Regions from separate parts of the Streptomyces sp. NPDC094448 genome, predicted to be linked through region 1. Evidence: riboswitches for the same ligand, from Rfam matches in the RefSeq annotation. Region 1 holds a riboswitch; the other holds the start of a gene.
What was found. A riboswitch is a leader RNA that binds a small molecule or an ion and turns the genes downstream of it on or off. The one in region 1 is predicted to bind S-adenosylmethionine.

Region 1 (5,351 bases):
GCGAGCCGGTAGGCGGCCAGCGACCGGGCGAAGTCGTCCTTCACATGGAGCACGACCGGGGTCCAGCCGGCCGTCCCGTACTCGTCGTTGATCGCGTCGGCGAGTCGCTGCACCTCCGCCGTGTAGTCGCGGTAGACGGCGAGGTCCTGGCGGGAGGGGTAGGCGAAGGCGACGTGGACGACCTGTTCGCGCCATTCGGGGCGGGTCGCCAGCAGATGCCGGTAGGCCAGCAGGCCCCGGACGATGTTCTTCGACAGCTCCGTACGGTCCACCCGGACGATCGTCTTCCGGTCGGCGCCGCCGATCTGCTCGCGCAGGGCCGTCATCCGTTCCCCGACGTCGGGCCGGTGGGCCCGCTCGCGCAGGAATCCGGCGTCGGCGCCGAGGCCGTGGACCCCGATCCGGGTGCCCTTGAGCGCGTCGGGGCCCAGCACCTCCGTACAGCAGGCGGTGAAGGCGTCGGCCCAGCGGCGGGTCAGGAAGCAGGTGCGGTCGGCGCCGAGGAGTCCGCGCAGCAACTGCTCCGCGATGTCGTCGGGGAGCAGCCGGAAGTAGTCCGGCGGTGCCCACGGGGTGTGGGAGAAGTGGCCGATGCGCAGATCGGGGCGGAGTTCCCGGAGCATTCCGGGGACCAGTGCGAGGTGGTAGTCCTGGACGAGGACGGCCGCGCCGTCGGCGGCCCGGTCCGCGAGTGCCCGGGCGAAGGCGCGGTTGTACGTCTCGTACGACCGCCACTGGCGTCGGAACGCATCGTCGAAGACGGGTTCCAGCGGGGTCTGGTACAGCAGATGGTGGACGAACCACAGCACCGAGTTGGCGATTCCGTTGTACGCGTCGGAGTGGACGTCCGGGTCGATATCGAGCATCAGGACGCCGTCTTCGCCCCGGCCGATACCCCGCCGGACGGCTTCGCGGTCGCCGTCGCCGAGGGCGCAGCAGACCCAGAGGGCGTCGTCGCGGGCCCCGATGGCGGAGAGCCCGGAGACGACGCCCCCGCCGCCGCGTTTCGCGTCCAGCGTGCCGTCGTCGCGCAGGGTGTACGAGACGGGGCCGCGGTTGGACGCCACGAGCACCCGGGCGGAACCGGGGGCGGGTGAGCGGTCACGGGCAGCGTCGGCCGGGGCGGCGGGGGGCTCGGGGACCATGTCGCAACACCTAGCCTTCCGGGCGGCGGCTCAAACGTCCGTTCGCCCGTCGTGGCGCGGTTCACGCCGTCCGCGCGCCGCGACGACGGCGATCGCCCCGGCCGCGGCGAGGACGGTGGCGAGGCCGCCGAGCAGCCAGATCCGCTCGCCGTCCCGGCTGCGGCCGGTGGGTGCGAGGACCGGCGCCCCGGGGGCGCCGACGGCCGGAACCGGTCCCGCGACGGTGATCCGGGGGACCGGGGTGCCGGCGCGGGGCGCCCGGTGGACCGGGGCGGGTCGTGCGCCAGGGGCGGTCCCGGCGCCGGGGCGGGGCTCGGCGGCGCGGAGCGGCTCCGGGTCCTCCCGGCCGGGCACCCGGTCCGGGAGGACCCGTACCGCTTCGGGACCGGCGGCCGGGCGGGCCGTATCCGCGCGGGCGATCGGGGCCGCCGGAACCACCAGGACCACCAGCGCCAGCAGTCCCGCCAGCTTCACCGCGCGGCCCCTGGTCCGTCCGGGGCCGCGCCGGCCCGGACGCCGTGCGGGCGGTCTGCGGTACGGGGCACGGCCGCGTGGGATATGCGGACGTACGGAGACGGGTGCGGGCGCGGCAGCCGCGGTGGCCGAGGGACGCCGGGGCTGCGCAATACGGGTATAAGTCATACATAAGATATTCAGCCCCTTGGCTGGGAAACCGGTGCTTATGCCGCGCGACGCGCCGCATACTCACCGATCTCGCGCATCGGCGGCCGCTCCTCCGTGTCCACCGCATGGGTCCGCGGTACGAACCCGTCCGCCCCCCGCTCGAACTGCGTCAGCACCGGCCGCACCAACTGACCCCGGGAAAGCCGCAGTTGCGCCGTCCGGTAGATCGCCGCCGCCATCCGGCCCAGCGCCCTGCCGTCCTGGTGCCGGTGCTTGCGGGAACCCACGTCGACCTGGGCCAGCGCGTCCAGGCCCACCGTGTGCAGCGCGTCGACGAGCAGCGCCAGCTCCACTCCGTAACCGACGGGGAAGGGCAGCCGCTCCAGCAGGGAGCGGCGGGCCGCGTACTCGCCGCCGAGCGGCTGGACCACCCCCGCCAGCTGCGGCCAGTGCAGATTGAGCAGCGGACGCGCCACCAGCTCCGTGACCCGACCGCCCTGACCTGCGGCTTCACCGAGCGGCCTGTCATACATCGCCTTGACGAACTGCACCTCGGGGTCGGTCAGCAGCGGGCCGACGATACCGGAGACGAAATCCGCCGAGAAGTCCCGCAGATCGGCGTCGACAAAGCAGACGATGTCACCGCGAGTGACCATCAGGGAGCGCCACAGCACCTCCCCCTTGCCCGGCAGCGCGGGTATCCGCGGCAGGATCGCGTCCCGGTGGACCACCCGCGCCCCGGCCGCCGCCGCGACCTCCGCGGTCCGGTCGGTGGAGCCGGAGTCGATCACCACCAGCTCGTCGACCAGCGGAACCCGCTCCATCAGCTCCCGGCGGATCACGGTGACGATGTCACCGACCGTCGCCTCCTCGTCGAGCGCGGGCAGGACGACACTCACCGTCGGTGAGGGCACGGCCGCCCGTTTGGCCGCGAGCAGCGCCGGAAGCGGGCGGTCCGCCGCCGACCAGGAACGCGTCGCCAGCCAGCGCTCTACCTCTTCGAGCACGTGCTCTACTCCTCAACCGTGGGGATGCCTCCCCTGCCCTGCCGGGAGCGCGGGAAGGGGGGTCCGGATACCTTCCGTGCGCGTCCGGACGCGCCTGTGTGACCCATCTCGCGGTACGGACGACTATCTCAACCGTCCGGACCTTCAGTTACAGTCTTGAACAACGCGGATGACCGTCGCATGTCGGGGTCCGGCGTTCAACTTGCTCAACAATCAAATACCGCTCATCCAGAGGGGCAGAGGGAAACGGCCCGTTGAAGCCCCGGCAACCCTCCAGCCGGTCTCCGTCGTGACAGTGCGATCCGCAGCAGCGGACAGCGCCCGTCCACGCCGCGAGGCTCCCGGCTAGGGAAGGTGCCAAATCCGTCTCATGGCGAGATGCGCCATGAGGAAGATGAGGAGAAAGGGCCTCGCCTCCATGGCTGCGCAGACCGCCGCAAGCACCACCGACACCACCACCGCCCCCGCCGCCCCCTCAGTGGATCTCGGTCCCGCCGTCGCGCTCTCCTGTCGCGAGTGCGGAGAGCGCACCCCGCTCAGCCCGAGCTTCGCCTGTGCCTCCTGTTTCGGTCCCCTGGAAGCCGCCTACGAGCTGCCCACCGGGGACCCGGAGGCGCTGCGCAAGGCCATCGAGGCCGGCCCGGAGAGCATCTGGCGTTACGCGCCCCTGCTGCCCGTCCCCGCCGACGTGGCCGCCAAGCCCAATCTCAACCCCGGTTTCACCCGGCTCGTGAAGGCCGACCGGCTCGCCGCCGAGCTGGGCGTCACCGGTGAGCTGTATGTGAAGGACGATTCCGGCAACCCGACCCACTCCTTCAAGGACCGGGTCGTCGCCATCGCCGTCGAGGCCGCCCGCGCCTTCGGCTTCACCACCCTCTCCTGCTCCTCCACCGGCAACCTCGCGGGCGCCGTCGGTGCCGCCGCCGCCCGCGCCGGGCTGCGGTCCTGTGTCTTCATCCCGCACGACCTGGAGCAGGGCAAGGTCGTCATGGCCGCCGTCTACGGCGGTGACGTCGTGGCCATCGAGGGCACCTATGACGACGTGAACCGTTTCTGCTCCGAGCTGATCGGCGACCCGATCGGCGAGGGCTGGGGCTTCACCAATGTCAATCTCCGGCCGTACTACGCGGAGGGCTCCAAGACCCTGGCGTACGAGATCTGCGAGCAGCTCGGCTGGCGGATCCCGGACCAGATCGTCGTCCCGGTGGCCTCCGGCTCCCAGCTCACCAAGATCGACAAGGGGCTCCAGGAGCTGATCAAGGTCGGTCTGGTCGAGGAGAAGCCGTACCGGATCATCGCCGCGCAGGCCGAAGGCTGCTCCCCCGTCTCCGCCGCCTACAAGGCGGGCCACGACGTGGTCCGCCCGGTGAAGCCGGACACCATCGTCAAGTCGCTCGCCATCGGCAACCCGGCGGACGGGCCCTATGTCCTGGACATCGCCCGGCGCACCGGCGGCGCGGTGGAGGACGTCACGGACGAGCAGGTCGTCGAGGGCATCAAGCTGCTCGCCAGGACCGAGGGGATCTTCGCGGAGACCGCGGGCGGCGTGACGGTCGGAGTGGCGAAGAAGCTGCTGGAGTCGGGGGTGCTGGACCCCGCCGCGACCACCGTCGTCATCAACACGGGCGACGGGCTCAAGACGCTGGACGCGGTCGCCGCGACCAGCGGCCCCACCGCCACCATCCGGCCGAGCCTGGACGCGTTCCGCGCGGCGGGCCTCGCCACCCACTGACCGGCCGCTGTCCCGGCCGCTGCCCCGGCAGCAGTCCCGCCGGGGCCGTCCGGGGCCGTCCGGGACCTCCCGTCACCGCTTCCGACCGCCGAGCCGTCCACCGAGCCCAGGGCCACCGCCCGAGGAAGGCACCACCCATGAGCGTCAACGTCCGCATCCCGACCATCCTGCGCACCTACACCGGCGGACAGGCCGAGGTGGCCGCCGAGGGCGCGACCCTCGCCGAGGTCATCGCCGATCTGGAGAAGAACCACGCGGGGATCTCCGCCCGGGTCCTGGACGACCAGGGCAAGCTGCGCCGCTTCGTCAATGTGTACGTCAACGACGACGACGTCCGGTTCGAGCAGGGGCTGGAGACCGCGACCCCCGACGGCGCCGGAATCTCGATCATCCCGGCGGTCGCCGGCGGCTGACCGTCCGGCCCCGCACACGGGCGTACGCCCCGTCGGCGCGCCCGGGTCCCGCGGTCCGCGGCACTGACCCTCGGTCATCGAAATGGCCCCCTCCGTAAGAGAAACGGAGGGGGCCATTCTGCATGGTTGAACACGCTAGAGTTGGGGAACGCCCGGTGATCACCGGCCAGTGGCCAGGTATGAGAATGCGCCCGGACTCGATAAGAAGCAGCCAATGTGCAGGCACACTCTGCCTCATACATTCCTTTTGTCCGGTCGGACTTGCCCCGGAATTTCCTGAATTCAGGACAATTACCCGATAGTAGCCTTCCGGATTTCCCGCCCGATTGCCCTGTTGCAGAGGGCAGTTGTGCAGATACATTCAGCCGCGGTCGACGCGTTCCGGCGCACACCTGTGAGGTCGGGTGAGCTCAGACCCGGGTCCGCGAGG
Region 2 (5,351 bases), on a different contig from region 1:
CGAAGTGGCTGGTCGGCGGGGTACCGCTGGATGTGCCCGCGTGGGCCTTCCTGGCCGTCGTGGTGGTCGTGTCGACCCTGGCGCACCTCGTCCTGCAGTCCCGTTCGGCCCGTTCCTCGGTACTGGTGCCGCTGGTCGTGGCGGCGGCCGTGGGCGCCGGGGTCAACCCGGTGGCGGCGGCGCTGGCGTCCACGGCGGCCGCCGGGTTCTGCCATACGCTGCCCGCTTCCGCGAAGCCCGTCACCCTCTACTCCGATATACCGGATATCCCCACGTACACCCCTCGCGATCTGCTGCGGATGTCCGCGGTGCTGGCGCCCATGACCGCCGCGCTGGTGCTGCTGTTCGCGGTGGCGGTCTGGCCCCTGGCCGGCGTTCCCGTCACCCCCTGAGCCACGGCCGGTCCGCGCCCCTCACCCTCACTTGTTCCTCACCCGTACCGGGAGTTCATACGATGCTGACCCGTTTCGCCGTCGCCCCCAGCGGCTTCAAGGAGTCCCTGTCCGCCCAGTCCGCGGCCGAGGCCATCGCCGCCGGGGTCCGCCGGGTGGTGCCCGGTGCCGAGATCGACCTCATCCCCCTGGTGGACGGCGGGGAGGGCACCGCCGAAGCGCTGGCCGCCGCCTCGGGCGGGCGGCTCGTCCGGCTGACCGCCACCGGGCCCACGGGCCGGCCGGTCGCCACACATTTCGCGATGCTCGACAAGTACACGGCCGTGGTGGAGATGGCCGCGGTCGCCGGTCTGTCGCTGGTCCCGCGCGAGCTGCGGGACCCGGCCGCCACCACGACGTACGGCGTCGGGGAACTCATCCGTGCCGCGCTCGACGAGGGCGCCCGGGAGATCCTCGTGGGCTGCGGCGACTCCGGCACCTCCGACGGCGGTGCGGGCGCCCTCCAGGCCCTCGGGGCACGGCTGCTCGCCGCGGACGGCACGGAACTCCCCCACGGCGGGCGGGAGCTGCTCCGGCTGGACCGGATCGACGTCTCCGGTCTCGACCCGCGGCTCGGCCGCACCGATATCCGCGTCGCCTGCAATCCGTTCAACGTGCTCTGCGGCGAGCGGGGTGTGGCCCGGGTCTTCGGCCCCCAGAAGGGTGCGACGCCCGAGCAGGTCGAGCAGTTGTCGGCGGCGCTGGAGCACTGGGCGGACGTCCTCACCCGGGATCTGGACGTCCGGGCCGATCTGTACGAGGGCCCGGGGACCGGCGCCTCCGGCGGGCTCGGCGCGGGGCTCGCGGCGCTCGGCGCCCTGCTGCTGCCGCGGTTCGAGGTGCTGCTCGAACATCTCGACCTCGACGCCCGGCTGGCCCGGGCGGATCTGGTGCTCACCGCGGAGGGGGCGCTCGACCACCAGACCACCCGCGGCAAGGTGCCCGCCGAGGTCGCCCGGCGGGCCAAGCGGTACGGCCGTCCGGTACTGGCCCTGGCGGGCACGATCGGGGAGGGCGCGCACCAGGTGCGGTCGGCGGGGGTGGACGCGTACAGCGGCATACTGCCGGCTCCGGTGACCCTGACCGAGGCCCTCGGCCGCGGCGGGGAGTTCCTCACCGACGCGACCGAGCGGGCGCTGCGGATGGTGCTGATCGGGACGCGGATCCCGGAGCGTCAGCCGGTCGGCGCGGGGGCCGCCGCGGGTGCGGTGCCGGGGTCGGGGACGCACCGGCCGTCCTCGGTGCGGTAGGACCAGCGGGCGCCGTCGGTGACCAGCTCGCGGACGGCGCCGATGAAACGGTCCAGGTGCTCGTCGGGCGTACCGGCGCCGAAGCTGACCCGGATGGCGTTGAGCGACCGCTCGCCCGGCTCGGCCTCGGGGGCACCGCACTCGCCCGGGTCCTGGGGGTCGCTGCCCAGCAGGGTACGGACCAGGGGGTGGGCGCAGAACAGGCCGTCGCGGACGCCGATGCCGTACTCGGCGGAGAGCGCGGCGGCGAAGTGGGAGCTGTTCCAGCCCTCGACGACGAAGGAGATCACACCGACCCGCGGGGCGTCGTCGCCGAACAGGGAGAGGACCTTGACCTCCGGGACCTCGGCGAGGCCGGCGCGGACGCGGTCCACGAGCGCCTGCTCGCGGGCGACGAGACCGTCGAAGCCGGCTTCGGTGAGGGCGCGGCAGGCGGCGGCGATCGCGTAGACGCCGATGACGTTCGGCGAACCGGCCTCGTGGCGGGCGGCCGTCGTGTGCCACTCCACCTCGACGCCGCCGTCGGCGCGGCGGGCGACCTTGCGGGAGGCGCCGCCGCCCGCGAGGTACGGATCGGCCGCGCGCAGCCAGTCGGAGCGGCCCGCGAGGACGCCCGAGCCGAAGGGCGCGTACAGCTTGTGTCCGGAGAACGCGACCCAGTCGACGTCCAGCTCCTGGACGGAGACCGGGTGGTGCGGGGCGAGCTGCGCGGCGTCGAGGACGATCCGGGCGCCGTGGGCGTGCGCGGCGGCCGCGAGTTCCCTGACGGGCCACAGCTCGCCGGTGACGTTGGAGGCGCCCGTGACGCAGACCAGCGCCGGGCCGTACGGGTCCCGGTCCGCGAGGGCCCGCTCCAGGGTGGTCACGGCATCGCCGGGGGTCCGCGGCGCGTTGAGGTACGTCACCCGGGCATCCCGCCACGGCAGCAGCGACGCGTGGTGCTCGGTCTCGAAGACGAAGACCTGGCAGCCGGCGGGGAGGGCGGCGGCGAGGAGGTTCAGGGAGTCGGTGGTGGAGCGGGTGAAGACGACCTGGTCGCCGTCGCGGCAGTCGAGGAATTCGGCGACGGTGCGGCGGCTGTTCTCGAAGAGGTCGGTGGAGAGCTGGGAGAGATAGCCCGCGCCCCGGTGGACGCTGCCGTAGTACGGCGCGTACGCGGCGACATCGTCCCAGACCCGCTGGAGGGCGGGGGCGCTGGCGGCGTAGTCGAGCGCGGCGTAGGTCACTTCGCCGCCGGTGACGAGCGGCACGGTGACATCGCTGCCGAGGACGGGGAGGGGAGCGGAGGCGGTGGTCGCGGCGGGGGCGGTGGTGGTGGCGACGGGCTGCGGACACACGGATGCGGACATGGCGAACTCTCCCGGGAGGGCAGGCGGAATGAAGGCTTCAAAAGCCCCGCACGGCAGACGGAGGAGGCGCGTGGTGCTCGGGCGCACGGCGTTCCGGGGTACGGGGAGGTGCTGAAGAAGGGGCTACGAGGCCCTATCGCATTCGCTTGCTCACGAGGCTGCTCCCTTGAGGACCAGGACCCCAGGGTGTAGCAGGGGTCCGCGCTTGCCGCGGGCCTCGCTGCCCACGGCCTGGTCTTCACCCGGGGCACCCCGCCACGGACGGAGGGTTGCCGGACAGCGGGCCGGGGCCGTAGTCGCTGTCACTCATGACCTGGCCCAAACCGTATGCGACAGCCTGCGACCTCGCAACCCCGTCCGGTATCCGGACAACCCGGCCGTCCCGGGGCCCGGCCTCGGCCCGGTGCCGTCCCGTAACGAGTCGGTCCGCGGCGAGTGCAGTGTCTGCAGGGCTTGTTTGCCGGCTGCGAGCCGCCATGGGCCGTTCGCGCAGTTCCCCGCGCCCCTACCTGGTCGTCCCGCCCCTGAATCGGTCGCCGTCCATGAGGTCTCCCTCTCCGGCGGAATGAGGACAAGGTCTTGGGGGGCGCGGGGAACTGCGCGACAAGCCACCGACGGCCCGCGGCCGGGAGCAGACATCGCCGGTTCCGGCGCCTGCCGTCAAAGCCCGGGTGGGGCGGGTGACCGTGGCATCAGAGATCTCCCGCACACCCTCGTGGGCCTCCGTCGGGCAGCCGCAGGGGCCCAGGGCCCTGCCGTTTCCCGCGCCCGGGCCGGAGGCTACTTCGTGGCCTGGATCCAGCGGGTCAGCGTCGCCGATGCCGCTCCCGAGTCCAGGGAGTCCGCCGCACGGGCCGCCGCCGCCGCGATCTGGGTCGTCAGGGGCTCGTCCGTCGGTGCCAGCGCGACCAGCGCCGCCGCCGCGTTCAGCACGACCGCGTCCCGTACCGGCCCCCGCTCCCCCGCGAGCACCCGGGTCGCGACCTCCGCGTTGTAGGCGGCGTCCGCGCCGCGCAGGGCTTCGACGGGGACGAGGTCGATGCCGACGTCACGGGGGTCGAACGCCTCCTCCCGTACCGTGCCGTCACGGACGATCCAGACCCGGGACGTCGCCGTGGTGGTCAGTTCGTCCAGACCGTCGTCACCGCGGAAGACCAGCGCCGACGAGCCCCGCTCGGCCAGCACCCCGGCCATGATCGGGGCCATCCGGGCGTCGGCGACGCCCGTCGCCTGCGCCCCGACCCGGGCGGGGTTGGTCAGCGGGCCGAGGAAGTTGAAGGTGGTCCGGATCCCGAGTTCCTTCCGCGCCGCCGCCACATGCCGCAGCGCCGGGTGGAACTTCACCGCGAAGCAGAAGGTGATCCCCGCCTCTTCGGCGACCTCCGCGACCCGCTGGGGCGTCAGCTCCAGATTGACGCCGAGCTTCTCCAGGACGTCGGAGGCGCCGGACGCGCTGGAGGCGGCGCGGTTGCCATGCTTGACGACCTTGGCGCCGGTCCCGGCGACCACGATCGACGCCATCGTGGAGATGTTGACGGTCTTGGCGCCGTCGCCGCCGGTACCGACGATGTCCACCGTGGGGCCCGGCACGTCGATGAGATGAGCGTGCTCATACATCGTGCGTACCAGACCGGAGATCTCCGCCACGGTCTCGCCCTTGGCCCGCAGCGCCACCGCGAAACCGGCGATCTGCGCGTCGGTCGCCTCACCGCTCAGGATGCGGTCCATCGCCCACGCCGTGGCATCCGCGCTCTGGTCGTGGTCGGTGAGCAGGGAGTCGAGTACGGCCGGCCAGGAGTGGGCCGCCACGCTGTCGCCGCCTGCCGGGGTCACAACGTTCATGGTCCGCTCCCGGGGTCCATCGTGAGTAAGGGATACGGCCCACCCTATCCAGCGCCGGGTACGGCAAAGAGCCCCGTCCGGGCAGTGGACGGGGCTCTTGCCGTGGCGACGCTTTCAGCGGTCGGTCAGCGGTCAGTGCTTGCCGCTGGTGACCTCCTCGTGCTCACCGTGGCCATGGCCGTGACCATGGGCCGCGGCGATCTCCTCGTACTCCTCGCGCGTGGCCTTGGGGATCTGGTTCCCCTCGCCGTAGAAGCCCTTGCTGAGCTTCGCGCGGAACTTCTGCACGGGCGAGATCTTGCGGCGCACACCGTTCTCGTCGACCTCGGGGCCGATTTCGAGCGGCTGGTGCTGGGTGTGCGCGGTGAGGGTGTGCAGATCCGCCTGGCTGAGCGGCTCGTGCACCTCGATGAACTCTCCGTGCGGCAGCCGCTTGATGATGCCGGACTCGCGTCCGTGCAGCACCTTGTCGCGGTCGC

Region 2: another riboswitch for S-adenosylmethionine. It lies ahead of ACIQ9E_RS19550 (aminotransferase class V-fold PLP-dependent enzyme); the one in region 1 lies ahead of thrC (threonine synthase).

What each region holds. Positions count from the first base shown of each region.
Region 1 is NZ_JBIWGU010000005.1:180,480-185,830, reverse strand. Features, by position in the region: gene ACIQ9E_RS11785 (trehalose-6-phosphate synthase) at 1-1,145, opposite strand, end outside; gene ACIQ9E_RS11780 (hypothetical protein) at 1,176-1,619, opposite strand; gene ACIQ9E_RS11775 (glucosyl-3-phosphoglycerate synthase) at 1,826-2,776, opposite strand; SAM riboswitch class I at 2,998-3,177, shown strand; gene thrC (threonine synthase) at 3,195-4,508, shown strand; gene ACIQ9E_RS11765 (MoaD/ThiS family protein) at 4,646-4,921, shown strand.
Region 2 is NZ_JBIWGU010000009.1:251,721-257,071, forward strand. Features, by position in the region: gene ACIQ9E_RS19540 (SLC13 family permease) at 1-392, shown strand, start outside; gene ACIQ9E_RS19545 (glycerate kinase) at 455-1,681, shown strand; gene ACIQ9E_RS19550 (aminotransferase class V-fold PLP-dependent enzyme) at 1,606-3,030, opposite strand; SAM riboswitch class IV at 3,227-3,344, opposite strand; gene trpD (anthranilate phosphoribosyltransferase) at 3,811-4,872, opposite strand; gene ACIQ9E_RS19560 (cytochrome bc complex cytochrome b subunit) at 5,005-5,351, opposite strand, start outside.